DNA from 2 places in the Macrococcus sp. CoH-51_TC_04 genome. Region 1 is predicted to be linked to the other one. Evidence: predicted binding sites of a transcription regulator. Region 1 holds the regulator's gene; the other holds the start of a gene.
The links. The regulator LexA, encoded in region 1, represses DNA repair genes until DNA is damaged. The targets are predictions, from matches to a motif close to CGAACATATGTTCG.

Region 1 (16,816 bases):
ATGTAGCCCATGCGTGAAATCCCCAATGAAAGAACGTATAGCGAAATGCATCCTTCATCGCTTCATCTGACTGAGCATCAGCTGTTGGTGATTTTATAAAGTGGCTTAATGGTTCTGCAGCACCATAGAATACGAGTCCGATACCCATCCCTGCGCTAAATAACATCGCAAACCAAGATATTGTACTAAATTCTGGTTTATCTGATGGCTTACCTAATTTTAGTTTACCGATAGGACTAAGAATCAGAAACAAACAGGCAAATACAAATATCGACGTAATCATTACATAATACCAACCGAAATATTTTGTAATGAATGCATTAATCTGGCTCGTAACCTCACCAAATCCCGATGGACTTATTACACCTAACAAAACAGTAATGATTACAAGTGATAACGCAATAAAAAATACAGGTGTCAATTTTTTTCCTGATGTCATAAAATACTCCTTCCAAATTAAAATTTTAAAAAACAGTTCTAAGTATAACAAACTATAATTAATTACACAAATAGAAACGTTTTTTCAAATTCTAATTTTTAAAGTAGGCAACTATAAATAATTTATGAAAATGAATTGATTTTTAAAATGTTACAATGTAAACTAAATATAGTAGGAGGTGACTATACATGTCTATATTAAAAGAATTTAAAGAGTTTGCTGTAAAAGGAAATGTACTTGATTTAGCTGTCGCAGTTGTTATTGGGGGTGCATTTGGTAAAATTGTTTCTTCATTAGTGGCTGATGTAATTATGCCGGTCATTGGTCTTATTTTTGGAAATACAGATTTTGCATCAAGCTGGGCTTATAAAGGAATCAAATACGGTGTCTTCATTCAATCAATCATCGATTTCTTAATCGTTGCAGGTGCAATCTTCTTGTTTATTAAACTTATCAATAAGATTACGCGTAAAAGCGACGTTGAAGAAGTTGAAGAAGCAGTCGAAGAGAATACAGTGTTATTAACTGAAATCAGAGACTTATTACGCTCCAAATAAAAAACTTCACCATGATGGTGAAGTTTTTTTATTTTTTATACGGTCCTTCTTCAATCATCGTTTTAACGTCTTCCACAATTTCTGACTTCGGAAATTTTTTATCTCCAGTATCTTTTCCCGCATAATCTTTTATTATCATCCCATTTTGATCAACAAGATAAAACGATGTACCATGTGTAGCCTGTGAGTTATTGGCTGTAGGTGGAACTACGATAGTTTTGAAGTTCTCTTCTGCAAACTGTCTGATAAACTTCTCATCATACTGTGTCACAGCTTTCCAAATCCCTTTTGGAGGATTATGCTGATTGATATAGTCACTAAGTTTCTTTGGCGTATCTTTCTTAGGATCGACACTAAAGCTGATGATGCCATAATCATCATGACTGATGCCATCCTTCTCAAGCTGATCCACAACCTGACTCATATTATAAGTCATGGGTGGACAGACTGTTTCACAGTTAGTAAAGATAAAATCCACTAGCCAGACCTTTCCTTTAAGATCTTTATTTGAAATTGACTTACCGGTTTCATCCGTTCCACTGAACTCAGTCATTGTATTGCCATATAAAGACTTTGGTTCTAATCTTGAATTACTGCACGCTGATATTATTAATGCTAAAAATAATATTAAGAAAATATTTAACTGCTTCATAGTGACCTCCTTATGTATTCATATAATACTATAGCAAACTGACTATCAATTAAAAGTCCATACTTCATATAAATTTGACATAGTTGTTACAATTACTTCAACTGAAATTCTGTATCACTATTAAAACCGTCAGTTCTAACCTTTAATATCGCAGGCATATTTTCTTGGAGCGATTGTACATGACTAATTATGCCGATCAGTTTTCCGGTTTGCTGGAGTTCGATCAGAACTTCAATTGCTGTCTCAAGCGTATCACTATCTAAACTTCCGAAACCTTCATCAACGAACACCGACTCCAGATTGATTCCACCTGAAATCTGCATGACGTAATCACTTAAGCCAAGCGCTAATGATAAAGAGGCGATAAATGTTTCACCGCCAGAAAGCGTTGTAATATCCCTCACATTATTTGTGTGATAATCGAAGACTTCAATTTCAAGCCCGCTTTTCTTTCTGGAGTGAACCTCCTTTTTCCTTACGAGCTTGTATCGGTTATGGGTCATCTGAAGTAACCTTTCATTAGCTAATAGAAGTATTTGTTCCAGATAGTATACGAGCACATAATTTTCGATTGATAGTTTTAAAGTATTCTTTCCGTTCAGTACTTCGAAAAGTCTGATCTCAGAACCTATATCCTCCATCTGCTTGACATAACTTTTATGTACTACTTCCAGCTGCATTATAATATTATTCATCAGCCTTAACTGACTACGCTCATCATTGATTGCTTGTTCAAACGCTTTCGCTTTAGACGATAGCTCAGCGTATTCATTTGACAGCTTTTCAATATCAGGGGCTTTTTTTCCGCCAATCAAATCCTCTAAGGTCTTTATCGTATTTTCATGGAAATGAATATCTTTATAATAACTTTCAACAGTATTCTGCAACGTTTCTAGTTCTTGCTCTATATCTTTGTCCATATATTCATCCACTATTTTATCCGATATATGAAATGAGTTTTTTGTTGATTCTAATTGGCTTAATAATTTTTCGTTATAGATAAGATGGGTATTATATTTATCCACGATATTCTCTTTTGATCGGATGAGTTCTGAACAAGAGAATATCGTTTCGTTTAGATGATTCAGATGCTTATCATAATTTTCATAGAGATCCCTTTTCTCATCAAACTGAGCCTTGAAATCATCATAATTCTTAAACCCTGTGAATGATACAAATGTATGATATCGCTCTTTTTTACCATTGCGTTCATTGATCTTTTTCTCATTTGCATCGATAGCGTCTTTTAAGGAGATAATGGATGCTTTGTTATTTTTAAGTTCATTACTCAGGTCCTCGTACTCGTGATCGATATGATTTAAATGGTCATTGAGCGTTTCAAGTTTCTGCGTTAACATCTCTTGTTCATGAATAAGCAGTTCACCAGTATTTTGCATATCTTCATGTTTATAAGTAACTTTAAACTGCTCATATGCAAGTAACTTATCGGTGATTGCCTTCATCAATGCTTCAATCCACTCTATCTTAGTTGCATTGGCCTCTTGTTCACGTGACAACGTCATCCTTCTTTGTACAAGGTTATGGTATTCATGATGAACACCATCCGTTTTCTCGGTGACGATATGATTACACACCGGACAATTTTGACCTATTTTCAATTGGGCACGAATAGAGTCCACTGCATCAATATCCAGCAGATCATCTCCGAAATTAAAACGTTCGATAAGTGATTCACATGACAATAGTTCTTCTGTTAGCATGCCCTTATTTTCTTTAATCGCTTGCAATGCTTTATAATGTGAATCATATTCGTTGATCAATGAGATAATCGTTTCATTATCACGAATATGATTCTGAAGCTTCACCTTTTCTTCATATAATTTTGTCTTTTCTTGAATCAACGCTTCTAGGGAACTTTGAATGGTCTCATTTGCTTGATGTGTACTTGATAGCTTATCGCTCAATGCTGTCGTTTCATTTTTCAGTTCATTTAGCGTATTGACATCTTCTTCTAGACCTTGGTATTTTTCATCGACAAATCTTTCCTGTTCTATTAATTGATGATTGAGCCGCTTCATTTCTTCATTATCTTGCATAACTTCGTTTAATGCACTTTTCAGTTGCTGAAGCTTATTCTTATTTTCATTAATCTGTTGTTCTTCATCCTTTATTTGCTCTCTTAAATGCGCATCACCTTTCTTTAAGTCCTCCAGCTGACTGATACAGGAAAGGTAGGATTCGAACTGCACGAGTTGCTGAACCGTTTTTTGTGTATTCTCTATTTCTTCACGCTGTTCATATAAAATTGCTAGCTGATGTTTATGCTGCTTGACAGATTGTATATTATTATTTAATATCTCCGCCGCTTTCAAGGCGTCTCCTTTAAGCTTCAGTTCATTTGATTTATCATTTAATTCTGATACGTTCTGCGAAAAGACCTTTTGTGACGCTTCGTAATACAAGTTAACTGTACGGATCTGTTCGTCGTAAGTAACCATATATGGCGGAAACCCGACACCGAGCTGCTGTATATGGAATTCGATCTCTTTTTCCTTCATTCTTATAGCATCGATTTTATCATCAACATTCTCCTTTAATCGCTTGACCATCAGCTCAAGATGCTTCGTATCGAACAGTGTTCTTAATATCTCATTCTTACTTTCGCTATCTGATACAAGAAAATTTTTAAATTCCCCTTGCGGCAGTATAAGGATTTGTCTAAACTGATCTGCCTGCAGCTTGACGATATCTACAATCAGCTGGTTTGTCTCGGTCTTTTTATTGGTACTGATTAAACGCTTCTCATTGTCATGGATTTCATAAACTTCTAATTTAGATGTGATCGGCGTCTTATTCCCTGCCTTTATGTGTGGTAAATTGCGAATAATTAAATATTGTTTGTCCTTGATGGAAAATTGAAATTTAATCATCGTCTCTTCTTCATCGTATGCGTGTTTATTTCTCATTGCCTTATGGTTTCTGGAAGAAGTGGACGCCGTGCCATAAAGGGCATACATCATCGCATCAAAAATGGTAGTCTTTCCTGAACCTGTCTTACCACTAATAAGAAAAAGTGTATGGTTATTCAGCTGCTTAAAGTCAATCGTTTCATTTTTAAATGGTCCAAAATGCTGAATCTCTAACTTAATCGGTCTCATCCATTAACCTACTTTCGTTAATAAGCTGTTCTATTAATAACGTCTGCTTTTCATCCATCTCACTATCCGTCATATCTAAATAAAACTGTTTGACAAGTTCCAGATGTGAGAGCTGCTGTACTTCTCTTTGTTTGTATTGAATATCCCTATTGTTTATCATTGGCTTTAATTCTAATAGATACGGATATACTTGCTTAAGCTTGAACATTGGATCATTGATATGCTCCATGTCACTTAACTCAAGCTTTAAATATGAATTCCTATCTACAGCTAACTTCATTTTAATTGCATCTTCAAACGTTCCAGTAGCATATTCCAGATCTCTCGGGGGTGACAATGTAATAAAACTAACCTTCTGCTTTTTAAGATCAAAAATTCTGTAACCCTTTCTTTGATGCACTTCATCGAACGAATATTTCATGATACTCCCACTATAGAACACTTTTTCATCACGTATCGCGTCTGGTGTATGAAGATGTCCGAGCATTACATAATCGAATGCATCAAAAAGCTTGAGCGAGACATTCTCTATTGTACCTACGATGATTTCTCTTTCGGACTCAGTTGTCATACCTCCTGTAACAAATAGATGGCTTACTAAAATGTTTATTCTGCCTTTATCGATACGCTGTTCAATTTGTTCAATGATTCTCTTATATGTATCATGATGCGTGCGAATACTATCGTCTTCAAAGTAGTGTCGTGCAACAACCGGTTCTACGTAAGGGACAAGATAAAAGTCAACTCCATCGATCGAAACCGGATTCAAAGCATCATCAATTGTAGTGCCAATATGCATCTCATGCCCTTTATACCAAGCCTTACCATAGCCAAGACGTTCTGCGCTATCATGATTACCACTGATCAGCAGTACAGGAATTTTCTGCACCTGGTTCACTTCATAGATAAAGGTTTCAAATACCTTCATTGCCTCCCTGGAAGGAATTGAACGATCATAGATATCTCCAGCAATCACTAATACATCAATTGACGCTTCCCTGATATCTTGAACCAGCCTATTCAATAATATAGATTGCTCTTCTAATAAATTCTGCTGATTAATTGTCTTACCAATATGCAAGTCCCCTAAATGCATAATTTTCATGTGCTCACCTCATACATCATTATACTAAAAAACACACCTCATTGCTGAGATGTGCTGATAATGACAGGGAGATCATTATTATTTATTTTCAAATAAAATCTGTTCCGTACGATCAATTAGTTTTGCAGATTTAATCGCTTTTAATCCACCTGAATTTGTCGTGATATAATTTTGACTGATCAAAGATTCCATTACTTGTAATACCTCTTCAGATGTCACCCCTTCTTTAGGCCTTATGATTGACATCGTATAATTCTTTCCGATTTCTGTAACAAAATTAAGCTGAAGTGTTTTCATCTTATCTCTCCTTTCTTAAATTTTTATATTTCTTTCTTTTCAATCTTATTCACAGATACATAAACCTCACCAGTAAGTCTTGAAACTAATAGCGCAAAAGCACGCGCTTCTTCATCTGTGATGTTCAGAACGACCTGATTGAATCTACGTGTTTTCATAATAGATTTACCTTCTTCTGTAACTTCTTTAACAAAAGCAAGCTCGAGAATAACATCCTTTATCATTGTTTCACCTCCTTTACGCTATATATATCGTCATATCTTTATTAGATAGACATTACATTTTCAGTTCTATATAATATGTGATGAGGTGATGACGTGAATGAATGGTTTATTATTTTAATTTTTTTATGGACAATACTCTTTATGGGGTTGCTTACTATCGGTGGATTCTTTATGTTCAGAAAATTTCTAAAGAGGCTGCCAAAAGATGATGGTAAAAGTGAACTGGACTGGCAGGAATACTATATCAATAAAGCCCTTCCGTTATGGAATGACGATGCACGCAACCTTCTGAATGAACTTGTCAGCCCTGTACCAGATTTGTTCAGACAAGTTGCTAAGGAAAGAATCGCCGGACGAATTTCGAAGATTGCACTTGATGAAGGTGCAGAAGATATTGAACTTGATCATATTTTAAGGGGATATATCATTGCGACTCCAAAACGCGATCATCCTTTTATGAAGAAAAAACTCAATCAATTGAATATCGACTATACGCCATATGAGCATTATTTTAAATATGCTGATGACGAAAAGCAGAAGTTCTCAATCTTCGAGCATTCTGAAATCGCAAAAAAATAACAGCAGTGAGCTAATGCTCACTGCTGTTATTTATTGTACGCGCAATTTTCATATACTTTCTATACATCGCAATACGCCACGGGACTATCATACTGAAGGCTAGCAGGAAGAACATTCCTGCAAGTTGACCCGGATGTATTGAACTGCTCAGGAAAAATTTCATTGCTGAGCGGATGACAAGAAGGGATATGAGAATCAAAGGAAATAATCTAGATCGTTTCATATATATCTGCTGGTCTTTCACTTCAAAATTTGATGTAAAAATTAAAAATATGGAAAAAAACATCCCTACAACTACAGCTTCTATTATCTCCATAGTTGTCAATCTAAAATAGGGAAATATGTACATAAGTGCACCTGTAGACATAAAAAATGGCGGTAAAATAATCTTCTTAACATTCGTCGGATAATTCTGTGCCTTCATCCTGACAACAATAACAGCCATACCCATAAATAATGCAACAAGCATAGAAACGATAAAATACATGATTTAACCTACTTTCAACTAAAGTACTGATTGATAACCGTCAACTTATCAAAGAATAGCAATAAGCCCATGATTATCATTATAACCCCTCCAACTTTAGTTAACAACTGACTATATTTCTTTAATACATTAATTTTAGTGATAAAGAATGTCAGCAGGAAAAAAGGAATACAAAATCCTAATACATACATAATCATATATATAAGCGCGAGTGATTGATTTACAGCTGCCATAGAAAAAATTACACCAATAATCGGACCCATACAAGGCGTCCAGCCAGCAGCAAATGCAATACCTACTAAAAACGACCCTAAAAATCCTGCTGGTTTATTTTTAAATTCGAATTTATGGTCTTTCATCAATAGTTTAGGATTAAATATACCTAAAATGATCAATCCGAATATAATGCAGAGCAATCCACCGAGCATACGTATTGTATTGTCATATGACAGTAAAAAGTCCGAAAATATCCCGATACCGACACCTAGAGAAATATAGACGACTGAAAAACCTAGTAAAAAGAATATCGTATGTAACAGTGCATTTCGATTCAACTTCGAATCTTGCAGATCATTATAACCAACACCGGTGATATAGGATAAGAATGCTGGATATATCGGTAATACACATGGAGACACAAAGCTTAATAAACCTGCACCAAATGCAACCGCTATCGTAATATCATTCATCAAAAAAACCTCCATTCCATTCTATTTTAGCAAATATTCCCTTCAAATTAAGATGATTTTTATGACTTAAATGTGACAAAAAGTTGATAAATATGAGTAATGATTGGATAAAATATGGTATATTTAAATAAATAACGAGGAGGAAGTTCAATGAAAAAACCGATAGTGACAATTAGCATTATGCTGGGTCTGATTAGTCTTACAGCCTGTGATAGAGAGAGTCCACCAGAGATTAATACTTCAGTTAGTGATGAACCTTCTAATGAAATAATACAGAACCATAAAATAAAGCCTGATAATAAATTAACTGAAAAAGCAGAGAAAAAAATTACAGCTGTCAAAGAACGCGTAAAATCTACTGAAACAGCGGTTGATTCCGAAACCGTTACTACAGAGGTGCCTACAACTGAAGCACCAGCGACTGAAAGCCCATCAACAGAAGCACCAGCAATCGAATCTTCTGAAGAAGCGGCTACAGAAGCACCGGTTATTGATGCACCAATACAAGAAGCACCTGTAGAACCACTTCCTGAACAGACATATCCTGCTGAACAGCAGCCAGTTACTCAGGAACCACCAACAGAACAAGCAACTGATATTCCTGTTACTGAAGAACTAGCTGAACCTGAGACAACAGATTCTGCTGAAACTCTTCCTGCTGAATCTACAGAACCAGTCCAATAAATGATTTTAAAAATTAAAACATTAAGACCCGTGAGTGATTCATACAATCATTCACGGGTCTTGGCGTCTCATTAAAGACTTTGATTTATTTAAGATTTTGATTCATATTTCTATTCATCATCTGCATCATTTGATTAATTTTCTTTTGAGATGGTTTCTGACCCATTTGCATCATCATCATACGAAGCATTTCCTCATTGATCGGTGGATTTTTCTTCAAGTAATCCATCATATATTTTCTTGCCAGGAAGAATCCTAAAGCAGCACCTGCTGCTAATGCAAGTAGTACAATCAATATCCAAATCCAAGTAGCCATTTGTTCACCCACTTTCTTATACCATTAAAATTTTACTAAAAACAAACTTTTTTTTCAATATGTTTTCTATAAATAATAAAAGGCTGATATACAGCCTTTTATTTACTTCATATTCAAAATGTTATTTACAACATTTTCTACAGTAAATCCATATTTCTCCATAACTAATTCTCCAGGTGCACTTGCACCAAATTTATCAATACCAATTACAAGTCCATCCAGACCAACGTATTTGTACCAGCTGTCAGAAGCAGCCATTTCAATTGCAACACGCTGCTTAATTGAAGATGGTAATACTTCTTCTTTGTATGATTTATCTTGTGCATCAAATTTTTGAGTGTTCGGCATCGATACCACTTGAACGCCTTTACCTTGTTTTTCTAACACTTTTGCTGCATCAATCGCTAAATTCACTTCCGAACCAGTTGCGACTATTAATATCTCCGGATGCTCAGATTGATATACAACATAACCACCACGTGCAACTCCCGCTTCTAGTTTGTCCTGTTCAATATCAATCGCAGTTAAGTTCTGACGCGTAAGGACAAGTGCAGTCGGTGCATCAGTTGATTCAAGTGCAATTTTCCAGGCGGCACGGCTTTCATTACCATCGGCCGGACGAATCACATTTAAGTTAGGAATCGCTCGTAAACCAGCCAGCTGCTCGATTGGTTCATGTGTCGGCCCATCTTCACCAACTGCTATTGAGTCATGTGTAAATACATATGTGACTGGTAAGCCCATTAACGCTGATAATCTTACTGCCGGCTTCAAATAGTCACTAAACACAAAGAATGTTGCCCCGTATACTTTAAGCCCACCGTGAGCAGCCATACCATTTAAAGCAGCACCCATAGCAAACTCTCTGACACCAAACCAGATATTCTTTCCTTCAGGCGTTTCAGCTGAAAAGTCTCCTGTCCCTTTAACATTTGATTTATTAGAAGATGCTAAATCTGCAGATCCCCCAAAGAATGAAGGAACTGTTTTTGCGATTGCCTGGATCATATCACCACTCGTTGCACGGGTAGCAGCTGATGTACCAGCCTCATATACCGGTAAAGCCTCCGCATAGTCAGAATTTAATTCACCAGCTATTGCTTGTCTAAGCTGTTGTGCTAGTTCAGCATTTTCTTTTTCTAATTGTGCAAATTTATCATTCCATAACTGCTCTTTTTCATTTGCACGTTTTAGCATCGTCTGCTGGAATATTTCATATACGGCTGGATCTACATGGAATTTCTTATCTGCCTCTAAACCGTATGCTTCAAATACAAGCTTACGCTCATCTCCTCCTAATGGAGCCCCGTGGATGCCATTCGTTCCTTGCTTATTCGGAGAACCATAACCAATAATTGTCTTAACTTCGATGATCGTAGGTCTATCACTTGATTTCGCTACTGTAATAGCTTTATCAATGGCTTCCATATCATTACCATCCGACACTAAAATATGTTCCCAGCCATAGCTTTCGAAACGCCCTTTAACATCTTCAGAGAATGCTTTATTCAGCTCTCCATCTAAAGAGATATCATTCGAATCATATAAAGCAATTAATTTATTAAGTTTTAAGTGACCTGCAAGACTTGCAGCTTCGTGTGATATACCTTCCATCAAGTCTCCATCTGAAACTAATGCATACGTATAATGATCAATAATATCTGACTGCTGATTGAAAGTTGCAGCAAGATGTTTTTCTGCCATCGCCATACCGACACTCATCGCAAATCCTTGCCCTAGTGGCCCTGTTGTGATTTCTACACCTTTAGTATGACGGTATTCCGGATGTCCTGGAGTTTTAGAGTCCCATTGTCTAAACTGCTTAAGTTCCTCTATTTCCAGCCCACCAGAAACATGCAGCAATGAGTATAACAAAGCTGAACCGTGTCCTGCTGACAGTACAAATCGATCTCTATCGAAGAAATGATGTGATGACGGATTGAAATTAAGATGACGTGTCCATAAAGTGTAAGCCATAGGTGCCGCACCCATAGGTAACCCCGGGTGGCCTGAATTCGCTTCCTCAATCTGATCGATACTTAAAGCTCTAATACTATCTACTGCCAATTGATCTTTTTCATTAAACATATAAATGCTCCTATCTACAAAATTTATTTTCTGATATTATTTAATCTTTGAATGTCTTTCACCTTGTCAGGTGTCACATCATTACCTTCAGGGTCTATGACGGTCGTGTTCTCAATCGTTTTCTTGAAAGACTGTCTGAAGGACTGTAAATATTCTTTACGTAATAAAGTCTGTTCTTTACCTTCTTCCTCCGTGAGACCTGTTGTCTTTTTCTTCTGAGCTAATTCATTAATTCTCTTCATCTTATTTTCATCTAGCATAACTCTCATTCCTTTCATTATAAAGATACCAAAAAAAACGAGTGAAACCAACTGGCTACACTCGTAATACATTAAATATTTTAATTAATTTACAACACCAAGTACCTCACCATTGGAAACAGGATCATGATAAGAATCGGAATGCGGTAATCTGCCATTGTCTTGTTCTCCTATCTGTTCGGTAAATCCAGGTGCTTCATTATAATAAATAGCTTGCGATTGTTCTATATAAAGTACCGAAAAAAGTGTAATCATTAAAAATAAGATACAATATAGTATAAATTCCTTAGAAATTCTAACGGTCATATCAAATTCCTCCTAGAACATTTGTTTGTATTCACACTTTATCAGAACATGTGTTCTATGTCAATAAAAATACGAACAAACGTTTGTTACATGCGAACGTGTATGCTATAATACGTATAACACCACATATAAGGAGTGTTTAAAAATGAGAGAACTCACTAAAAGACAAGAAGAGATATATGATTATTTAAAACATATTGTATCAACTAAAGGGTATCCACCGAGTGTAAGAGAGATTGGAGAAGCTGTCGGACTTGCCTCAAGCTCGACTGTGCACGGTCACCTTTCTCGTCTCGAGGAAAAAGGCTATATTAAACGAGATCCAACGAAGCCTCGTGCTATTGAGATTATTCACGGTGAAAATTCACAAGATTATTCTGAGGCTACAATTCATGTACCGGTTATCGGAAAGGTTACTGCAGGTGTCCCGATTACTGCAATCGAAAATGTTGAAGAATACTTTCCATTACCCGCACACTTCACTTCTAGCCATAACAGTGACATATTTATTTTAGAAGTCGTTGGGGAAAGTATGATTGAAGCGGGCATTCTTGATAGAGATAAAGTAATTGTAAGAAGACAGTCCATCGCAGAAAATGGAGACATTATCGTGGCGATGACAGATGAAGACGAAGCGACAGTTAAACGTTTTTTCAAAGAAAATAATCGTTATCGTCTACAACCCGAGAATCTGACAATGGAACCGCTTTACCTTGATTCAGTCACTGTTCTTGGTAAAGTTGTAGGTCTATTCAGAGAATTTTAATATTAGACCGTACGTTTTGCTAAATGTATATAATTTTTAATGCCATTATCACAACACCCGAGCCAGTTAGAATAAAACTTTTCTAACTGGCTCGGGTGTTGTAATATTATTTATCAATTGGATCCTACTTGCCTAATATCGTTTTAACTTGTTCAAGTATATCTTTTTCATTTTTCTTCTCTGTTGTTTCCATGTTACTATCCCCTTAAATAATCTATCTTTACTATACCCACAATACTATATGTTAAACATTTTAGTATATCATTGGAATAATCTACATCTATTTGCTATATTTTAAAAAAGGAGTGATAGATAATGAAAAAACGTCTTACAAGGTCAACAACTGACCGCTATGTTGCTGGAGTTCTTGGTGGTATTAGTGAATATTTTAATATTGATTCTAAAGTAGTTCGAATCACATTCATTTTAGTCTCATTTTTTACAGCGAATATACCTACATTTACAATGTATATCCTACTCGCCTTATTTATGCCAAAAGATACAGATGTTCTGGATAACTACTAAATAGAGCTGGAAGCCTTCACCCAGCTCTATTTTTTTCTGTTTGAAAATCCGAATAATGCTAATCCACCAATCAGTAGCAGAAGCGTTACTTGATCATTCAATATTTGGAATCCATATCTTAAGACAAATAATAGCAGTACATAGCTAAAAATCAAAGTTAGTTTCATATAGACAAATTCCTCTTTCAATATATTTAAATTCATTCTACCATAAATTTAAAATTTACCATTGACGAATCATGTGGGTTGAAGTAATATTTAAATCGTAATAATTACGATTGGAGAATACATATGAAAACACAATTGATTATCGGTACAACTGTCTCACTTGCTATATTGCTCACTGGATGTAGTGACACCACTGAAGATAAAGCAGCTGTAAAAAAAGAACAGAAGATTGAACATCATAAAGACAAACAGGTACATAGTCACAAACATGAACATCATCTGACAGATTCAGACAAAAAAATCTACGAAGGGTATTTTGAAGATGACGCTGTAAAAGACAGGCGGTTAACAGACTGGGAAGGTGACTGGCAGTCTGTGTATCCCTTCTTAAAAGATGGATCTCTTGATAAAGTATTCGAACATAAAGCGGAAGATCAGAATAAATCGAAGAAAGAAGTAAAGGAATACTATAATAAAGGATACGAGACTGATGTCGCCCATATCAAAATTGGTGAAAAAGACATCATCTTTACAAAACAAAATAAAAAACATCGTGCTAAGTATGAATATGATGGCAAAGAGATTCTTACTTATGAAAAAGGAAATCGCGGCGTTAGATACATATTCAAAAAAGTATATGGAGATAATGAGGCACCCAACTATGTGCAGTTCAGCGATCATATCATCGCTCCTGAACGTGCACTTCATTTCCATATCTATATGGGGGATGATCGTAAAGCACTCCTAAAAGAACTTGAAAACTGGCCAACATACTATCCTGATGACCTATCTGCTAGAGAAATACAAGAAGAAATGCTGGCACATTAAAAAGAAGAGAGGATGACGAGAAATTAATATTCCCTGTCATCTTCTCTTCTTTTTAATCGTATTTAACCGTTATCAAAGTCTATTATATCCATATATTAAAGGTATGCATAAACAATATTATTGCCGTCAACAATACAAATAATCCAGTATAGAGCATTCGCATCTTTATATGTCCAATCAGCATACTCATGTATAAACCAAGAAGTGTAAGAACATAAAGCAGCAGGCGGACATAGAGATTAATCTGTCCCCTTCCGTGTATCGAAGGAAGAAAATATAACAGCAGAATACTTGCGGTAAAAATTAATATTACAATTTTCTTATACATAAATTACCTCACATTACCATCACATTGAAATAATGACCATCAAGATCCGTGAATATAAACCCATAATAACCATTTTTTACAGCAGGCTTACTTACTGCATTTCCGCCCGACTGAACAATACGTTCATATAACTCATCGACATTGTGTTTTTCAGGCAGATCAAAGGAAATGATAATCTCAGGGTGATCAGCGTAACCTTTTAATGGTGTCTGCATAAACTGCTCAAGTATATCCTGCTTAAATATACATATCGTATTATCACCAATTTTAAAGGCACCTAATGTTTCATTGTTACTTCGTTCATCAATGATTTCAAATCCGATATTACGATAAAAGTTTAGAGCACGTTCAACATCAGTAACAGCAAAATTTAACCAGTAACTTTTCATAATATCTCCTAATGTAGATTGATTAAGGGCACACTTGATTTTATCACTTGATTGGATATAATCAGCTGTTTTAATTCATCAGCGATATCAAGCTGATCGAGGTAATCAAAATCAAGCCACGCATATGGATGTCTTACTTTAAATTCAGATTGATTGCGTGTATTGAAAACAAAAGCAGTATCATTAACCATCGTCTCAAAAATCAATCCTTTAAACGGCTTTTTCTCCTCAACAACAAACAAGATACCTCCTACTTTGATTTCTTTATTTAACTTACGCGCAAATTGCTCAGCAGTCTGTTTAATTGTATATTGACCTTTTTTTACGACACCTGGTAATTTCATTCGCTTGTTGCCATTGTCTTGAATCAATATTTTATCTTCAGTCGTGATTAAAAGTGATGCAGTTATTTTTTCTTTCATGATTTACTCCTAGATTATAATTTCATTTTATTATATCAAACATATGACATAATAAAAATTATAACATAAAAATAAGGCTAAGACTTTTTATGGCCTTAACCTTTCTAATTAAGCATGTACTACCAGCTCGATTTTTTTATACCAGGTAGCTGTCCTTTATGCGCAAGTTCTCTTAGTGCGATACGAGAAAGTCCGAATTTACGATAAACGCCTCGCGGTCTTCCTGTAATATGACATCTGTTCGTACGTCTTGAAGGTGATGAATCTCTTGGTAACTTGCTTAAACCGACGTAATCTCCAGCAGCTTTCAACGCTGCTCTTTGTTCTCTATATTGTTCTACCAGCTGCTGCCTTTTTAGTTCTTTTGCTATTTTTGATTTTTTAGCCAAAATATCGCTCCTCCTATTTATTTAAAGCTTCATCAATAGCTTTGACATTATCTTCCATTAATTGCTGATACGTAATATTCACTTTATCGTCTTTTGTTAATACAGCCATATTGTGAAACCTTACCGTTTTTGCATTCGTTTTATTCTTAATAATATCTGTCGTTTTGGATGGTATATTCTGCTCATATAAAATCACCGATGCTTTAGACTTTTCAATATTATTAATCATATTGATAATATCACTTTGGGAAGGTTCTTCATTGTTCATACCAGATACACCTTCTTGCATAAATCCATAGCGGTGTGCAAGATAACCTAATGAATCATGAGAGATATATACCGTATCATGCTTTTTATTCTTCGCAATATCTTTCATCTTGTTATCAATGGCATCAAGATCTTTGATCAGCTTGTTATAGTTCTCTTCATAGACCTTCTTATGCTTTTTATCTTTAGCAACGAGCTCATCTTTTATCGTCTTTGCAAAAGATTTATTAAACACTGGGTCTAGCCATATATGCGGGTCATGTACGCCATGATTATGATCTTCATGTTCATCACCATGTTCATGTGATTCACTGGCAAGCAAATCAGATTCTTTGATTTCATGTACTAATGACACGACTTTAGTTTTATCTTTTGCAATATTAGCAATCTTAGCACCAACCGGGTCCAAGTCTTTACCTGAATAGATAAAGATATCAGATTTCGCTACACGTAAAGAATCTTTTTGTGTAGGCTCAAAAGTATGGATATCGATTCCTTTCGGATAAATTGATTGCACTTCAACGTGCGATCCACCAATTTGCTCAATAATACTCTTATATGCAAATACTGTCGTATAGACCTTTAGTTTACCCTCCTTTTGAACTGTATCTGCTGAACCACAAGCTGATAACAGCATCACTACCATTACCACTAATAGTGAAAAATACTTCTTCATTTCATCATCTCCTATTTCGTAATCGTTACGTTTTAATATTCTATACTTCTTTATTTACAAATGCAATAGATAGAAGCAAGATTATCTGAAGAATTATCTTTTTGATTTTTTACTTTACAAATGGTCATAAAAGCGATAACATATTAAAACGTAATGATTACGAATTGGAGGTTATACATTTGAAAGTCCCTATTACGGTATTAAGCGGATTTCTAGGAAGCGGGAAAACAACATTGCTTAATCATATATTGATGAAT
Region 2 (16,816 bases), on a different contig from region 1:
AGATGCAAAAAAAGTTGCAGCATATTTAGCAAAACAGAAATAATAATATAAAGTAGGTGAAATGATTAATATTTCATCTACTTTTTTCGTTATGAAATGATATTTCTGAAAATTACGTTCTATGATAGAAGCATAACGATTACATTACAAAAATATTACATTGGTAGATATTGTGTAAGGATATGGTATATTATGTCTTGTAGAAATTTACTAAGAACACTAAAACTCAGGAGGCAACACATATAATGAAAAAAGCATTAGTTACGATTGCGGGAATCACAGCAGTTACAGGAGTAGCTTCACAAGCATACGCAAGTGAACATCATGTTCAAGCAGGTGACACATTATGGGCGATTGCACAAGAGAATGGTACAAGCGTAGATGCACTTAAAACATTAAATAATTTAAATAGCGATCTTATCTTAGTGGGACAAACATTAAAGGTAGAGAATACTGATACTTATACAGTTAAAAAAGGCGATACATTACACACAATCGCATCTCAATTTGATTTAACAGTGAATGATATTATGTCATGGAACAACTTAACTTCAGATACGATTGAAGTAGGTACAAAGTTAAACTTGACAGCACCTATTGCTAAAGTTCAATCAGAAACAGTTCAACCTGTTACACAAGCGAACGCACCAGTAGCACAACAAGCTGAAGCACCAGCGCAACAGTCATACCAAGCGCCAGTACAACAATCATACCAAGCACCAGCGCAACAAACGGCAGCGCCAGCACAACAGTCATACCAAGCGCCAGCACAACAGTCATACCAAGCGCCAGCACAGCAAACGGCAGCACCAGCACAGCAAACGGCAGCACCAGCGCAACAGTCATACCAAGCACCAGCGAAGAGCTATAAAGCACCTGTAAATGGTAATGTAGCGCAAGTCGCAAATGGTATAGCGGCAGGAAAATCTTATGTTTACGGTGCGAATTCTGCTAGTGCAGTAGATTGTTCAGCATTTGCTCAACAAGTACTCGCTGCTCAAGGGAAATCAATTCCACGTACAACATATGCACAAATGGCTGCAGGAACACGTGTTTCAACACCTCAAGCAGGAGATTTAGTATATTTCAATGGTGGAAGCCACGTTGGGGTATACATTGGTAACGGTCAAATGATCGATGCTTTAAATCCATCTGAAGGTATTGGACAACGTCCAGTAAGTTACGTAAATGGTTCAGTAGCAGGATATTACAGATTCTAATAAGTCATGGGACAACTTGTCCCATGATTTTTTTAATTTTAACAATTAACTTGGAGCTGCAATCATTATGTAATAATCAAATTATTATATGTTAGTTGTATTAACCATATATTACATGTAAGTTACATTGGATTTTTCGCTTTTTCTATATGGTAATATCTATTTAGCTAATAAAACAACCGGAGGATATTACATGAAAAAAGTTATACTTTCAATAATTGCAATAATCATGCTGGGGACTACAACTGAAGCAATTTATCCAAATAGTCAACAGGCACATGCTTACAATAATCCTGTAAAGAAAGCTGGATACAATTATTATTATAAAGGAAGCTGTGTATATTATGCGTTTAATAGACGTGCACAACTTAAACGTCCTGTAAGTAACAATTGGAACAGTGCAAAATACTGGCCATCGAATGCACGAAGAATGGGATATAAAGTGAGACGTACACCTGTATATGGTGCAGTCATGATTTCTCAAAAAGGTTATCATGGTCATGCAGCAGTTGTAGAACGTATCAATCGCAATGGAAGTATACTCGTCTCTGAAATGAACTATCCACGTAGCGGCGTGAAGACTTATAGAACAATTTCAAAAGCACAGCGCTCTCAGTTTGAATATATTTACTAATAAAATAATATTAAAATGATTAAATCTTACACACCGTTCGTGTTGTAAGATTTTTTTGTTATAATATGTCATGAGGTGTCCTATGAGAAGATTGATAACAATTCTGTTAGCTGCTATATTTGTTGCACTAGCAACTTATTCAATTTATACTGTAATACAATTTAATAAAGGCAATGAGGAGCCCGGTAATATTGTGACACATAATCACCCGCTTAATAATAAGCAGATTGGTGATATAGCTGTTACAGATATGAATGGTCAGAAAAAAGAAATTGCATCACTTTTAAAACATGATATTACGATAATCAATGTTTGGGCATCGTGGTGCGAGCCGTGTAAGAAAGAGATGCCTGAGCTTGTGACGTATGGAAAAGAGAAACCTAATCATGTCGGTCTTATTGGATTCAACGTGCAGGATAAAATAGAAAAAAGAGACGCGTTTATCGATAACTATAAACCGACATATCCGATGTACACGTTAGATGAAGCGTCGATGAAACGATATAAAATCTACAATATTCCTACGACGGTATTCGTCGATAAACAAGGTAAAGTGTTGAAGACATATGTAGGCGAACTTAATCAACAGAAAATAGAAGAAATTATCATGCAGATTCAATAGGAGGGATTCAATGGGTGTCCATCAATATTTCAAAAGTTTGTCGGATCTAGAAAAGTTAATACGATGTCCCGGAAAATTTAAATACCAGGAACATAATGTTGCCGCACATTCATTTAAGGTCACTAAGATTGCACAATACTTAGCAACTGTCGAGGAGTATCATGGCGCAGAGATTAACTGGAAAAATGTATATGAGAAAGCATTAAACCATGATTACCCTGAAATCTTCACCGGAGATATAAAGACGCCTGTTAAATATGCGTCGAAAGAATTGAAACGCTTATTCAGTGAAGTTGAAGAAGAAATGATCGGTAAGTTTATTGACAGTGAGTTTCCGGAAGCTTATAGAGAAATATATCGAGAACGCTTAAAAGAAGGTAAAGACGATACGCTTGAAGGTCAGATTCTGTCTGTAGCAGATAAGATTGATTTGTTATATGAATCTTTTGGAGAGATTCAAAAGCGGAACCCAGAACCATTATACTTTGAAATTTATGACAAAAGTTTAAGAACGATTATAAAATTCAAGCACCTTTATTGTGTGCAGGATTTTCTGGATAATATTCTTCCGGATATGCTTCAGGAGAAATTTATTCCAAGATCTGAACTGCGTGAAATAACGATGGCAATCTTGCAGCAAAAGGACAATATATAATGACGATATGGTATATATTAGCATGTACATTACCTGCATTTCTGGTGATTTGTTTCAGTATGATTGTACGTAATAAATATACAGGATTACTGTTGTCGGTTATTGTTATCGGCGTATCTGTTTACAAAGGATTCTTTCATTCACAGATGATTGTGTTTTTAGATACGCTGAGCCTGATAGTCGGCTATTTGTTCGTAGAGATGTACAACCTGGATAAAGATAATCAAACATAGGAAGTTGAATACTAAAGACGACTTTTCAAAATAGAATCCGGTAAATGCAAGACATTTAATAGTGTCTATACGTTTATCGGGTTTTGTCATATGATGCACGTTAAACGAATGAAGATTTACGAACAAATGTTTGTACCTTAAGCGTATATTTTGGTAAAATGTAAATCGATGAGGAGGGGACGTATGGAACATCATGACTTTAAGATACATTCAGACTATCAGCCAGCAGGAGATCAGCCTGATGCGATAGAGAAAATCGTACAAGGAATCAAAGAAGGTAAACGCTATCAGACGTTATTGGGTGCTACTGGTACAGGGAAGACGTTTACGATGAGTAATGTCATTGAACGTATCGGTAAACCTACGCTGATCATGGCGCATAATAAAACATTAGCAGGTCAGCTCTATAGTGAGTTTAAAGAGTTTTTCCCAGAGAACAGAGTTGAATATTTTGTAAGTTACTATGATTATTATCAGCCCGAAGCTTATGTGCCTTCTACAGATACATTTATAGAGAAAGACGCATCGATTAACGATGAAATTGATAAGTTACGTCACTCAGCGACAAGTGCCTTATTTGAGCGTGATGATGTGATTATTATTTCTTCCGTCAGCTGTATATATGGTTTAGGGAACCCAGAAGAGTATCGGGATCTTGTTGTCAGCGTACGTGTAGGTATGGAGATGGAACGCAACCAATTATTACGCAAGCTTGTAGATGTGCAGTATACGCGTAATGATATAGATTTTCGTCGTGGTACATTTCGTGTTCGAGGAGATGTTGTGGAAATCTTTCCTGCATCTCGTGATGAGCAGTGTATACGTATCGAGTTCTTCGGTGATGAGATAGAACGCATACGTGAAATCAATTATTTAACAGGTGAAGTGCTGAAAGAACGAGAGCACTTTGCGATATTCCCGGCAAGTCACTTCGTCACACGTGAAGAGAAGATGAAGCTTGCGATTGAAAGAATAGAGAAGGAACTAGAGGAACAACTGAAGAAATTTCGTGACGAAGGGAAGCTGCTTGAGGCACAGAGACTTGAACAACGTACGAATTACGATCTTGAAATGATGCGAGAAATGGGCTTTTGCTCAGGAATAGAAAACTATTCTTTACATCTGACTTTAAGACCTAGAGGGTCGACGCCATATACGTTGCTGGATTATTTCGGTGACGACTGGCTGATCATGATGGATGAGTCTCATGTTACGGTGCCACAAGTTCGTGGTATGTATAATGGGGATCAGGCGAGAAAGAATGTTCTCGTAGAGCATGGTTTCAGATTGCCGAGCGCGCTGGATAATCGTCCGCTGAAGTTTGAAGAGTTCGAACAAAAAGGACATCAGTTTCTCTATGTTTCCGCTACACCTGGTCCTTATGAGATTGAGCATACAGACGAGATGGTGGAACAAATTATCCGACCGACAGGATTGCTGGATCCTATTATAGAAGTGCGACCATCACAACATCAGATAGATGATTTGATGGAAGAGATTCGTGTGCGCATCGAAAAGAATGAGCGTGTACTTATTACGACACTTACTAAGAAAATGAGTGAAGACTTAACAATTTACTTAAAAGAAGCTGGAATAAAAGTTAATTACCTGCATTCAGAGATTAAGACGTTAGAGCGTATAGAGATTATCCGTGATCTAAGACTAGGTGTATTTGATGTATTGGTCGGCATCAACCTGCTTAGAGAAGGTCTGGATATTCCCGAAGTGTCGCTCGTCGCGATATTAGATGCGGACAAAGAAGGATTTTTGCGCAGTCAGCGTTCATTGATTCAGACGATTGGACGTGCTGCCCGAAATGAACAGGGGCGCGTCATTATGTATGCAGATAAGATAACAGAGTCTATGCAGTTTGCGATTGATGAAACATCACGTCGTCGTTCGATACAAGAAGCATATAATGAAGAACATGGAATAACTCCGACAACCATCAATAAGAAGATTCGTGATGTCATCAGTGCCACATTAGAAACAGATGAGGAACAAAAACCCGTACAGAAGAAGAAATTAACGAAGAAGGAAAGAGCACGTACAATAGAGCAGCTTGAACATGAAATGAAAGAAGCGGCAAAAGCTTTAGATTTTGAACGTGCTACAGAACTCAGAGATGCACTGTTTGAGTTAAAAGCAGAAGGGTGAGCGGATGAAGAATAAATCTATTATCGTCAAAGGCGCAAGAGCGCATAATTTAAAGAATGTTGATATTGAAATTCCGAGAGATAAACTCATTGTTATGACAGGATTATCAGGTTCAGGTAAATCTAGTCTTGCATTCGATACCATCTATGCTGAAGGTCAGCGTAGATATGTGGAATCATTGAGTGCATATGCCAGACAATTCTTAGGACAGATGGATAAACCGGATGTGGATACGATAGAAGGTTTATCCCCTGCAATTTCGATTGACCAGAAGACAACAAGTAAGAACCCGAGAAGTACAGTTGCAACTGTTACAGAAATTTATGATTATTTAAGACTGCTATATGCTAGAATCGGCACACCTTATTGTCCGAATCATGGTATCCCTATCGAGTCACAGACGGTACAGCAGATGGTGGATCAAGTTATGGCATTAGAGGAAAGAACAAAGATACAAGTTATGGCTCCAATAGTGCAGGGCCGAAAGGGAACGCACAAGAAACTCATAGAAGAGATCTCAAAAAAAGGATATGCACGTATCATGGTAGATGGTGAAGTTTATGATGCTTCTGAAACAATCGATCTCAATAAAAATACAAATCATGATATCCATGTTATCGTAGACCGACTTGTTGTGAAACCAGGCATTGAGACCCGCCTGGCAGATTCTCTCGAAAATGCATTGAAACTTGCAGAAGGTAACGTTGTCATCGATTTGATCGACGGAGATGAGTTGAAGTTTTCAGAGCATCATGCCTGTCCAATTTGTGGATTTTCAATAGATAAGCTAGAACCTCGAATGTTCTCGTTTAATAGCCCGTTTGGTGCATGTCCCGATTGTGATGGACTAGGTACAAAATTAACAGTCGATTTAAATCTTGTCATTCCTGATGATAGCAAATCATTAACAAATGGTGCATTAGTGCCATGGGAGCCCATCAGTTCGAACTATTATCCGACATTACTCAAGCAGGCATGTAAACATTTTGGGATTTCTATGAAAGCACCTTTTAGAGATTTATCTAAGAAAGATCAGGACATCATCCTGTATGGACATTCAGATGATATTTCCTTTACATTCAGACAGGATAATGGTGTAACACGTAAACGTGTAATGAAGTTTGAAGGTATTGTGAATAATATTGAACGTAGATACAAGGAAAGTCCTTCAGAATATACACGTGAACAGATGAAGAAATATATGGTGGATGAGGTCTGTGATACGTGTCATGGCTATCGTCTTTCTGAAGAAGCGATGAGTGTTAAGATTAATAGTCAGCATATAGGAGAAGTTGTAACGTTATCTATCAGAGAGGCATTACAATATTTCAGTAAGCTTGAACTTTCAAAGAAAGAACAGCAAATTGCTGAACTCGTTCTGAAAGAAATCACTGAAAGGTTGACATTCTTATATAATGTAGGGCTGGAATACCTCACTTTAAATAGAACAGCAGGAACGCTTTCTGGTGGAGAAGCCCAACGTATCCGACTTGCAACGCAGATTGGTTCAAGATTAACAGGTGTAATGTATGTTCTGGATGAACCGTCCATAGGTCTGCATCAGAGAGATAACGACCGTCTCATTGATACATTGAAATCGATGAGAGATATTGGGAATACCCTTATTGTCGTTGAACATGATGAAGATACGATGCTTGCCGCTGATTATTTGATTGACATTGGTCCAGGAGCCGGCGTGCACGGAGGAGAGATTGTCGCACAAGGTACACCTAAGCAAGTGATGAAGAACAAGAAATCGCTGACAGGTCAGTATTTGAGCGGTGCAAAAAAAATAGAGCTTCCTGAAAAAAGACGTACACCGGATGGAAGATTCTTATCGGTAGAAGGTGCAATAAGTAATAACTTGAAGGACGTGGACGTTCAGATTCCACTGGGTATGATGACGGTGGTAACCGGAGTCTCCGGTTCCGGAAAGAGTACGCTTGTTAACGATGTGCTGTATAAGGCACTTGCTCAGAAGCTATATAAATCGAAAGAAAAACCGGGACCTCATAAAGCGGTAAAGGGGATAGAGCATATTGATAAGATAATCGATATTGATCAATCTCCTATAGGTAGAACACCACGTTCAAATCCTGCGACGTATACGAGTCTCTTTGATGATATACGTGATGTCTTTGCGCAGACGAATGAAGCGAAGTTAAGAGGCTATCAAAAAGGTCGATTCAGCTTTAACGTTAAAGGCGGACGCTGTGAGGCTTGTCACGGAGACGGCATTATCAAGATAGAGATGCACTTTCTTCCTGACGTCTACGTGCCATGCGAAGTCTGTCATGGCAAACGCTATAATCGTGAAACGCTGGAAGTGAAATATAAAGATAAGAATATTGCAGATATACTCGAGATGACGATAGAAGATGCGTATCATTTCTTTGAGAATATTCCTAAGATTAAGCGTAAACTTAAGACCATCATGGATGTTGGATTAGGGTATATTCAGCTTGGACAACCTGCTACAACACTTTCAGGGGGTGAGGCACAACGTGTCAAATTAGCTTCGGAACTGCATAAACGCAGTACAGGTAAAACGTTATATATTCTAGATGAACCGACGACTGGATTACACGTTGATGATATTGCAAGGCTACTGAAAGTTTTACAGCAACTTGTTGACAATGGGGATACGGTTCTGATCATCGAGCATAATCTGGACGTCATCAAGATGGCCGATTACATTGTTGACCTCGGTCCAGAAGGTGGAGATAACGGTGGACAGATTATCGCAAGCGGCACTCCAGAACAGATTATGCAAGTGCGTGAGTCATACACAGGTCAATATTTAAAACATCATATAGAGAAATAACTGTTGAGGTCATTGTCAGATCATCTCTAGCTAAACCCGGGCGCTGTAGAAATTGTTAATAATTTTCTGCAGTGCTCGGGTTTTGTTGGTGATTATGAATTGTAAATTGATATAAAGTTATTTAATATAAATGATAAGAGAAAGTGAGGAAAACTATGATAACAAGTATAGAACTAATTGATAAATTTGACCTTAAGTTTTTAGCGGGCAATGTCGCAATAGAAATCCCGGTGGCTAATGCAGACATTTCGCGACCGGGCCTTGAGATGGCAGGCTTCTTCTCTCACTATTCTTCCGATCGCATACAAATACTGGGGACGACTGAGATGTCTTTCTTTGAAACGTTGTCGAAGGAAGAACGTGCAGAACGAATGGTAAAGCTTTGTCGTAAGGAAACACCGTGTATTATCTTAACAAGAAACATTCCGGCCCCGCAGGAACTAATCGATGCATGTAATCGTAAAGGGACACCACTCCTTCAGAGCAAAGAAGCGACGACAAGTTTAATCAGCAAGATTACATCTTATCTTGAGAGTGAGCTTGCGCCTGAAACGACGATGCACGGAGTTCTGGTCGATGTATATGGGGTAGGTGTATTGATTACCGGTGATTCTGGAGTAGGTAAGAGTGAGACAGCACTAGAACTTGTCAAGCGTGGACATCGACTTGTTGCAGATGACAATGTGGAGATAAAGGAAGTTTCACGTAATGTACTGATGGGCAAAGCACCAAAGCTGATAGAACATCTTCTTGAAATTAGAGGACTAGGAATCATCAATGTAATGACCTTGTTTGGCGCAGGGAGTGTCCTTCCAGAGAAACGTCTAATGCTCAATATTAATCTAGAAACATGGGATAAAGATAAAGTTTACGACCGCATAGGATTAATCGAAGAAAAATTATCGATCCTTGATTCTCAAATTACGAAGAAGACGATCCCTATCAGACCAGGGCGTAACTTAGCAGTAATCATAGAAGTTGCTGCGATGAACTATCGTCTCAATAAGATGGGAACAAACACCGCAAAAGATTTTAATGAACGCCTGAATGAACAAATTAGAAAGCAGTCGATAAAGGAGATTTAACATGACACCATTTAATCCAGTTGCATTCGAGCTCTTTGGCTATCCTGTAAGATGGTACGGTATTATTATTGCATTTGGTATTTTAGTCGGATATCTTATCGCTCAAAAAGAGACAGAAAAAAAGCATTTTAAAGAAGATACGTTGATCGATATTGTCATGTGGTCTATCATTTCGGGGATAATTTGTGCTCGTATCTATTATGTATTATTTAAATGGGATTATTATCAGGATCATTTTTCTGAAATTCCGTTGATTATGAACGGTGGCATAGCAATACACGGTGGTTTGATCGGTGCAATTGGTATGGCATATTTCTTATGTAAAAAGAAAGGAATATCGTTTTTTCAGCTTGGAGATATTGCGGCACCGAGTATCATTCTCGGACAGGCAATTGGTAGGTGGGGAAACTTTATGAATCAGGAAGCTCATGGTGATATGGTTTCAAGAGATTTCCTGGAGTCATTGCATTTACCGAAATTTATAATCGATCAGATGAATATTGGTGGAGCATATTATCATCCGACCTTCCTCTATGAATCGTTATGGAGCTTCACAGGATTTGTTATATTATTATTGATACGTAAACGACTGAAGATTGGTCAGACATTTCTTTTATATACGATATGGTATTCGATTGGGCGTGTGTTTGTGGAAGGATTAAGAACAGATAGTTTGATGCTCACATCAAATCTGCGTATTGCCCAAGTGATTTCGATCGTGATTATGATTGCAGCGACTTTAATATGGCTCTATCGTAATTATAAATATCGACTGCCGCGTTATGGTGAAGTAAATGAACCTATAAGGAGCTCCGCTTATGCGTCAGTTAAATCGCTATAGATTAGAGGGGCCTAATCCGTTATGGCAGATGTATAAGACGGTCTCATTCTTTAAGGTTTGCCGTAACTTTGTTGTTATTGAATTGTGTCGCATTCTGCCATCAGTGAAATGGAAACATTACCTGTTCAGTAAATGTCTGAAGATGCAGCTCGGACATCATGTGTCATTTGCTTATAAGGCGATGCCTGATCTGATGTTTCCTGAACTGATAAAAATAGGGGATAACTCAATCATTGGGTATAATGCAACGTTACTTGCACATGAATATTTGACGGACGAGTATCGCACTGGAAAGATTACGATTGGTAGAAATGTATTAATTGGTGCAAATGTTACAGTCTTGCCGGGGGTCACAATAGGTGATGGTGCGAAGGTTGGCGCAATGACAGTTGTATCGAAAGATATTCCTGCGAATGCCTTTGTATACGGTAATCCGATGCACATAAAATAATAACGAACGGAGGTGAGATGGATGAGTAATGTTATCCGTTTTCCAGCAACTGAAGATGAATATTATCAAATTGGAGTAAAGAAGCAGAGTGAACATCATTACGAAGAGGCCATCTCATTCTTCATAAAATCACTGGATTTAAATCTCAGATACGATACAGTACAGCACATTGCTTTTTGTTTTTCGGAACTTGGTAATTTCGATAAAGCACAGCATTATCTAATAGATTATTTTAAAGATGATTTTAATGAAGAAGATGTCTTCTATGATCTGAGCCAGCTCTTTATTAGACAACGTGATCCTAATAAAGCCTTTTTATTCGGTATGTATTATTGTCTGCTCACAGATGACCATGTATATCTTGACGAGCTGAAAAAAATGTTTGAAGTCGTTTATAATGACGTCACTAAAGTAGAGATAGAAAGTGAAAACTTTGTCGTCCATTACATCTTTCAGTATTTTTTTGAGCATATGAATTACGATATTGCCTTAGAATGGATTGATTTTCAGCCTTATAATATTCAGATGCGTACTGAAGTGCGCAATTTGAAGGCCATGACTTTACTATTTAATAGCAAGTACCATGAAGCGGCAAAGATATTAAAGCAATTACTTGAGGAAAATCCTGCTGATATTAATGCGCTCTGTCACTATACTTTACTGCTATACAACACACATCAGACGAAAACTTATGAATCCTATTTGAAGAAACTTAGAACGATTATCCCGATTAACGATGACGAAAAATTTAAACTGGGTATCGTACTTAGTTTCCTGAAGGAATATACAGAATCCTATCAACTGCTGTTTCCACTATATCAAAAAGGAAAGTTTCACAGTTCACAGATGCTGCATGCGTTAAGTTATTCAAGCTATGCACTTGGCTATGTATCGCAGTCTGATATGTTCTTTCAGCAGCTCGGTGAGATTGTAAGCCACCCTGGTGTAAGTCCACGTAAGATGGCTGAAGGTGAAGCCTATATTATGGATGATGTTATGCCGCTTTTAAATAGTGAAGATCAGCATCGTCGTATTATTGGCATCTTTCTGTTATCGCGTCTCAAGGATAAGACGTTGATGATCAATCAGAAAGTATGGAATCAGCTTGAAGAGATGGGGGATTACGAAAAGTTATATCTCTCTTATATCTTTCATAATATTCAGCTTGTTAAACTAGACTTCATTCATAGAGGTCTTGAATTAATCTATGATCAGGATGGCAGGCTGGAGCTGATGGAGCGATGGATTGATATGGCAGAGGCCATCATAGACAAAAAATTAAATCTTAAGCAGATCAATGCATATACAGCGGTTTGCTACTTCCTATTTGAAAGAGCACGAAATGAAAAATTATCAAAACGTGCGGTGATAGAAAAATTTAACACGACGCGCTACCATTTTATGAAGGTGTATGAACAGTTCAAGCAAAATAATATTTAAAAACCTGGAATTCATGTATATTATAAGTACTGAACAAACATGGAGGTATAATTATGAGTGAAATTAAAGAATATGACGTAATCATTGTTGGTGCTGGTCCAGCCGGGATGACAGCAGCAGTCTATGCGTCTAGAGCAAACCTATCTACGATTATGATTGAACGTGGTATGCCTGGTGGACAGATGGCCAATACTGCAGATGTCGAAAATTTTCCTGGATTTGATTTGATCACAGGACCTGACCTTTCAACGAAGATGTTCTCTCATGCACAGAAATTCGGTGCAGAATATACTTATGGTGATATTAAAAATATTACTGTTGAGGGCGATGACAAGATTGTGGATTTAGGTGACAAGCAGTTAAAAGCAAAAGCTGTTATTATTGCGACAGGTGCAGAATATAAGAAAATTGGTGTGCCAGGAGAATCAGAACTTGGGGGACGTGGTGTATCTTACTGTGCTGTGTGTGATGGTGCATTCTTCAAGCAGAAGAACTTAGTAGTAATTGGTGGGGGAGATTCTGCAGTTGAAGAGGGTGTATATTTAACGAAATATGCAGACAAAGTAACAATCGTGCATAGAAGAGATACATTAAGAGCTCAGAAAATTCTTCAGGAACGTGCATTTAAAAATGATAAGATTGATTTTATCTGGAATAGTACGTTAAAATCAATCAACGAAAAAGAAGGAAAAGTCGGATCTGTAACATTGATCGATAATGAAGGTAAAGAGACAGATGTTGAAACAGATGGAGTATTCATCTATATCGGTATGCAGCCACTGACAAAACCATTCCAGCATCTAGGTATAACTGACGAAATCGGCTATATTATGACGAATGAAGAGATGGAGACGAATATTCCTGGAATATTCGCTGCTGGTGACGTTAGACAGAAGAAGCTTCGTCAAATCGTAACAGCGACAGGTGACGGCAGTATTGCTGCACAGAATGCTCAGCATTATATTGAAAGCTTGAATGATTAATATATTCATAAAAATAGATACGCATTTTGTGCGTGTCTATTTTTATGAATTCATGTAGAATGAAATTAAGATGAGGAGGAATGTATATGTCGAACGAAGATACATATAAACGACTGGTTGTTGTCACTGGAATGAGCGGTGCGGGGAAAAGTGTAGCAATTCAATGTCTTGAAGACTTAGGTTATTTCTGTGTTGATAACCTGCCCCCTATATTGCTGCCGAAGTTTATCGAACTGATGAATAATAATACAGAATCTCTGTCACGCGTAGCTATCGGGATTGACTTGCGTGGGAAAGATTTCTTTAATAGTTTACAAGAAGAAATTCAAAATATTATCAATCTAAATGAAGTACTCGTACAAGTTTTATTCGTCGAAGCAAGCGATCAAATATTAGTTTCTCGTTATAAAGAAACAAGACGTACACATCCGCTTCAGGATAACATTTCATTGATTGATGCGATTCAGGAGGAGAGAATGCTGCTTGCTGATTTAAGAGGGGTTGCAACACACATTATTGATACCTCTGAGTATAAGCCAAAAGCATTGCGCTCTAAAGTGATTGAAATCTTTGGATCTGGCAAAGATAATATATTCACGATTAATGTGATGAGTTTCGGCTTCAAGCATGGATTGCCCATCGATGCAGATATCGTATTCGATGTGAGGTTTTTACCGAATCCATATTACATAGAAGAAATGAGAAAATTAACAGGTCTCGATCCCCTCGTATATGACTATGTCATGAAATGGAAAGAGACTGAAATGTTCTACCAGAAATTAATCGATCTGCTGAAGTTCGTCATTCCTGGTTATATGCGCGAAGGTAAAAGTCAGGTTGTCATCGCTATCGGATGTACAGGTGGACAGCACCGTTCAGTTGCATTAAGTGAACGTATCAGTAATGAATTAAAGGACTTCTTTGACTTTGAGCTTCATACTCGCCACAGAGATGCACTTATTGAGGGAACGATCAATGAAAAGGCTTAAAGTCTGTCTTATCGGTGGGGGTACAGGTCTTTCAGTTATGGCGAGAGGGCTTAAAGAATATCCTGTTGATATCACCGCCATTGTAACTGTTGCAGATGATGGAGGAAGTACAGGTAAGATAAGAGATGTCATGGATATCCCTGCACCTGGAGATATTAGGAATGTACTTGCAGCCTTAAGTGACGTAGAACCCATGCTTGAGAAATTATTTCAGTATCGCTTTAATTCGGATACACTCGGAGGGCATCCTGTAGGCAACTTAATGATTGCAGCAATGACAGACGTCACGGATGATTTCGGTCATGCTGTCAAAGAACTAAGTAAAATATTGAACGTTAAAGGGACGGTGATTCCTTCGACAAATACGAGTCCGATATTGAATGCCGTAATGGAAGACGGTGAAATTGTTGTCGGGGAATCTCTTATTCCTTTAAAGTTCAAAAGAATAGATAGTGTCTTCTTGACACCTGGATATATCAAACCGATGCAAGAAGCTATAGATGCAGTTCTGGAGGCGGATCTCATTGTATTGGGACCAGGCAGTCTTTATACAAGTATCATTCCAAACTTAGTCATCCGTGAACTAGGGGACGCTGTTATTGAAAGTAAAGCGAAGAAGCTCTACGTTTCTAATATTATGACACAACCAGGTGAAACGACAGATTACTCGGTATCAGACCATATAGAAGCGATTCATAAACATGTTGCCTCTCCATTTATTCAGTTTGTCATTGCCAATGAACTTGTACTTCAAAATAAGATTAACGAGAATTATGAAAAGCGTAATTCAAAATTTGTAACGTGTGACTCTGAGAATATTAAACGTTTGGGAATCACGCTTATCACAGATGATAATCTCGTTGAAATCAACGAGGAAGGTGCGGTACGTCATAATAATGAAGTGCTCGCTGATATGATTTATGAATTAGCATTAAGTGAAATCAGTACAATTGAATTCACTCAGAAAGAGGGAGAATAAATTGTCATTTGCTTCAGAGATGAAGAATGAATTGACGCGGATAGAGACAGATCTCTGCTGTAGTAAAGCAGAACTTGCCGCGCTCATTCGGATGAACGGAAATTTAAATATACAGAATATGCAGTGGGTGATTAATGTACAATCAGAAAACGCAGCCATTGCACGACGTGTATATAGTTTGACAAAGAAAATATTCGGTGTTGATATTGAATTACTCGTACGTAAGAAAATGAAATTAAAGAAAAATAATGTCTATATTTGCCGCATCAAGATGAAGACAAAAGAAATTCTTGATGAACTAAGCATATTGCAAGATGGCCAGTTTGTGCAGCATATCGATCAATCACTGATCAAAGAGGAATGTTGTAAACGCAGCTATTTAAGAGGGGCATTTTTAGCAGGAGGATCTGTAAATAACCCAGAGACATCTTCGTATCATCTTGAAATATTCTCGTTATATGAAAGTCATTCTGAAGGATTAACAGAAATGATGAATGGTTATGGACTGAATGCGAAGACTTTGGAACGTAAGAAAGGATATATTTCGTACTTAAAAGAAGCGGAAAAAATCTCAGACTTTCTGAGTATTATAGGTGGATATCAGGCATTACTTAAGTTTGAAGATGTGAGGATTGTCAGAGATATGCGAAATTCCGTGAATCGTCTTGTCAATTGTGAAACGGCCAACTTAAATAAGACGATTGGTGCTGCGATGCGCCAAGTAGAGAATATTCGATTGATTGATGAAGAAGTTGGTATCGATGAACTTCCAGAACGATTAAGAGAGATTGCGAGACTGCGTGTGCAACATCAGGATATCTCCTTGAAAGAACTTGGCGAGATGGTTTCTACCGGTGTGATATCGAAGTCGGGAGTGAATCATCGATTAAGAAAGATAGATGAGATTGCTGAGAAATTAAGAAATGGGGAACATATTGAATTGAAGAAATAAAATATTAGTTATTTTCCATTTTAACTACAAAAAAATAGCGTGTACTAAGAGCTTTTACTTAGTACACGCTATTTTTATATCTTTATTCTGCTGGATGCATAACTTCGTCGATCAAGCCATAAGCTTTCGCTTCATCAGCTGTTAAGAAATTATCACGATCTGTGTCTTTTTCAATCTTTTCGATAGGTTGACCTGTACGTTCAGCTAAGATGCGATTTAATTTTTCGCGAGTTTTTAAAATGTGTCGTGCAGCAATTTCAATTTCGGTTGCTTGCCCTTGTGCGCCACCTAATGGCTGATGAATCATAACTTCAGCATTCGGTAGAGCGAATCTTTTTCCTTTTGTACCCGCTGCGAGTAGGAATGATCCCATCGATGCTGCCATACCGATACAGATTGTCTGTACATCAGGTTTGATGTGCTGCATTGTATCATAGATAGCCATACCAGCAGTCACGCTACCACCTGGTGAGTTGATGTATAGGTAGATATCTTTCTCAGCATCTTGTGCTTGTAGGAATAATAATTGAGATACGATAGAGTTTGCCACGTTGTCATCGATAGCCGATCCTAACATAATGATACGGTCCTTTAACAGACGTGAATAAATATCATATGCGCGTTCTCCGCGATTTGTTGATTCAATTACTGTAGGTATTAAGTTCATTAGTAAATCCTCCTTAAGATTCGTTTAAAGTTCGTTAAATTTAATATACACTATAAAGTCAAAGATAGTCAAAAAAAGCGCTCA

Region 2: a site for LexA is predicted at 3,484-3,497, ahead of uvrB (excinuclease ABC subunit UvrB). Genes of this name have one in related genera too.

What each region holds. Positions count from the first base shown of each region.
Region 1 is NZ_JBVGOY010000001.1:252,179-268,994, reverse strand. It holds gene ACZ2V4_RS01365 (glycine betaine uptake BCCT transporter) at 1-439, opposite strand, end outside; gene mscL (large conductance mechanosensitive channel protein MscL) at 634-996, shown strand; gene ACZ2V4_RS01355 (SCO family protein) at 1,025-1,648, opposite strand; gene ACZ2V4_RS01350 (AAA family ATPase) at 1,741-4,767, opposite strand; gene ACZ2V4_RS01345 (exonuclease SbcCD subunit D) at 4,754-5,872, opposite strand; gene ACZ2V4_RS01340 (DUF2922 domain-containing protein) at 5,951-6,169, opposite strand; gene ACZ2V4_RS01335 (DUF1659 domain-containing protein) at 6,193-6,393, opposite strand; gene ACZ2V4_RS01330 (DUF2621 domain-containing protein) at 6,487-6,972, shown strand; gene ACZ2V4_RS01325 (CcdC family protein) at 6,983-7,462, opposite strand; gene ACZ2V4_RS01320 (cytochrome c biogenesis CcdA family protein) at 7,474-8,148, opposite strand; gene ACZ2V4_RS01315 (hypothetical protein) at 8,299-8,832, shown strand; gene ACZ2V4_RS01310 (YneF family protein) at 8,918-9,148, opposite strand; gene tkt (transketolase) at 9,251-11,236, opposite strand; gene ACZ2V4_RS01300 (DUF896 domain-containing protein) at 11,260-11,496, opposite strand; gene ACZ2V4_RS01295 (hypothetical protein) at 11,581-11,802, opposite strand; gene lexA (transcriptional repressor LexA) at 11,948-12,568, shown strand; gene ACZ2V4_RS01285 (PspC domain-containing protein) at 12,884-13,093, shown strand; gene ACZ2V4_RS01280 (hypothetical protein) at 13,120-13,260, opposite strand; gene ACZ2V4_RS01275 (ZinT family metal-binding protein) at 13,384-14,088, shown strand; gene ACZ2V4_RS01270 (VOC family protein) at 14,425-14,805, opposite strand; gene ACZ2V4_RS01265 (hypothetical protein) at 14,814-15,227, opposite strand; gene rpsN (30S ribosomal protein S14) at 15,347-15,616, opposite strand; gene ACZ2V4_RS01255 (metal ABC transporter solute-binding protein, Zn/Mn family) at 15,630-16,559, opposite strand; gene ACZ2V4_RS01250 (GTP-binding protein) at 16,739-16,816, shown strand, end outside.
Region 2 is NZ_JBVGOY010000004.1:96,605-113,420, forward strand. It holds gene cccB (cytochrome c551) at 1-43, shown strand, start outside; gene ACZ2V4_RS05480 (LysM peptidoglycan-binding domain-containing protein) at 246-1,220, shown strand; gene ACZ2V4_RS05485 (CHAP domain-containing protein) at 1,414-1,854, shown strand; gene ACZ2V4_RS05490 (TlpA family protein disulfide reductase) at 1,937-2,476, shown strand; gene ACZ2V4_RS05495 (YfbR-like 5'-deoxynucleotidase) at 2,487-3,131, shown strand; gene ACZ2V4_RS05500 (CsbA family protein) at 3,131-3,364, shown strand; gene uvrB (excinuclease ABC subunit UvrB) at 3,533-5,521, shown strand; gene uvrA (excinuclease ABC subunit UvrA) at 5,526-8,345, shown strand; gene hprK (HPr(Ser) kinase/phosphatase) at 8,501-9,430, shown strand; gene lgt (prolipoprotein diacylglyceryl transferase) at 9,432-10,271, shown strand; gene ACZ2V4_RS05525 (acyltransferase) at 10,249-10,722, shown strand; gene ACZ2V4_RS05530 (tetratricopeptide repeat protein) at 10,744-12,162, shown strand; gene trxB (thioredoxin-disulfide reductase) at 12,216-13,145, shown strand; gene rapZ (RNase adapter RapZ) at 13,226-14,134, shown strand; gene ACZ2V4_RS05545 (gluconeogenesis factor YvcK family protein) at 14,121-15,113, shown strand; gene whiA (DNA-binding protein WhiA) at 15,115-16,065, shown strand; gene clpP (ATP-dependent Clp endopeptidase proteolytic subunit ClpP) at 16,148-16,732, opposite strand.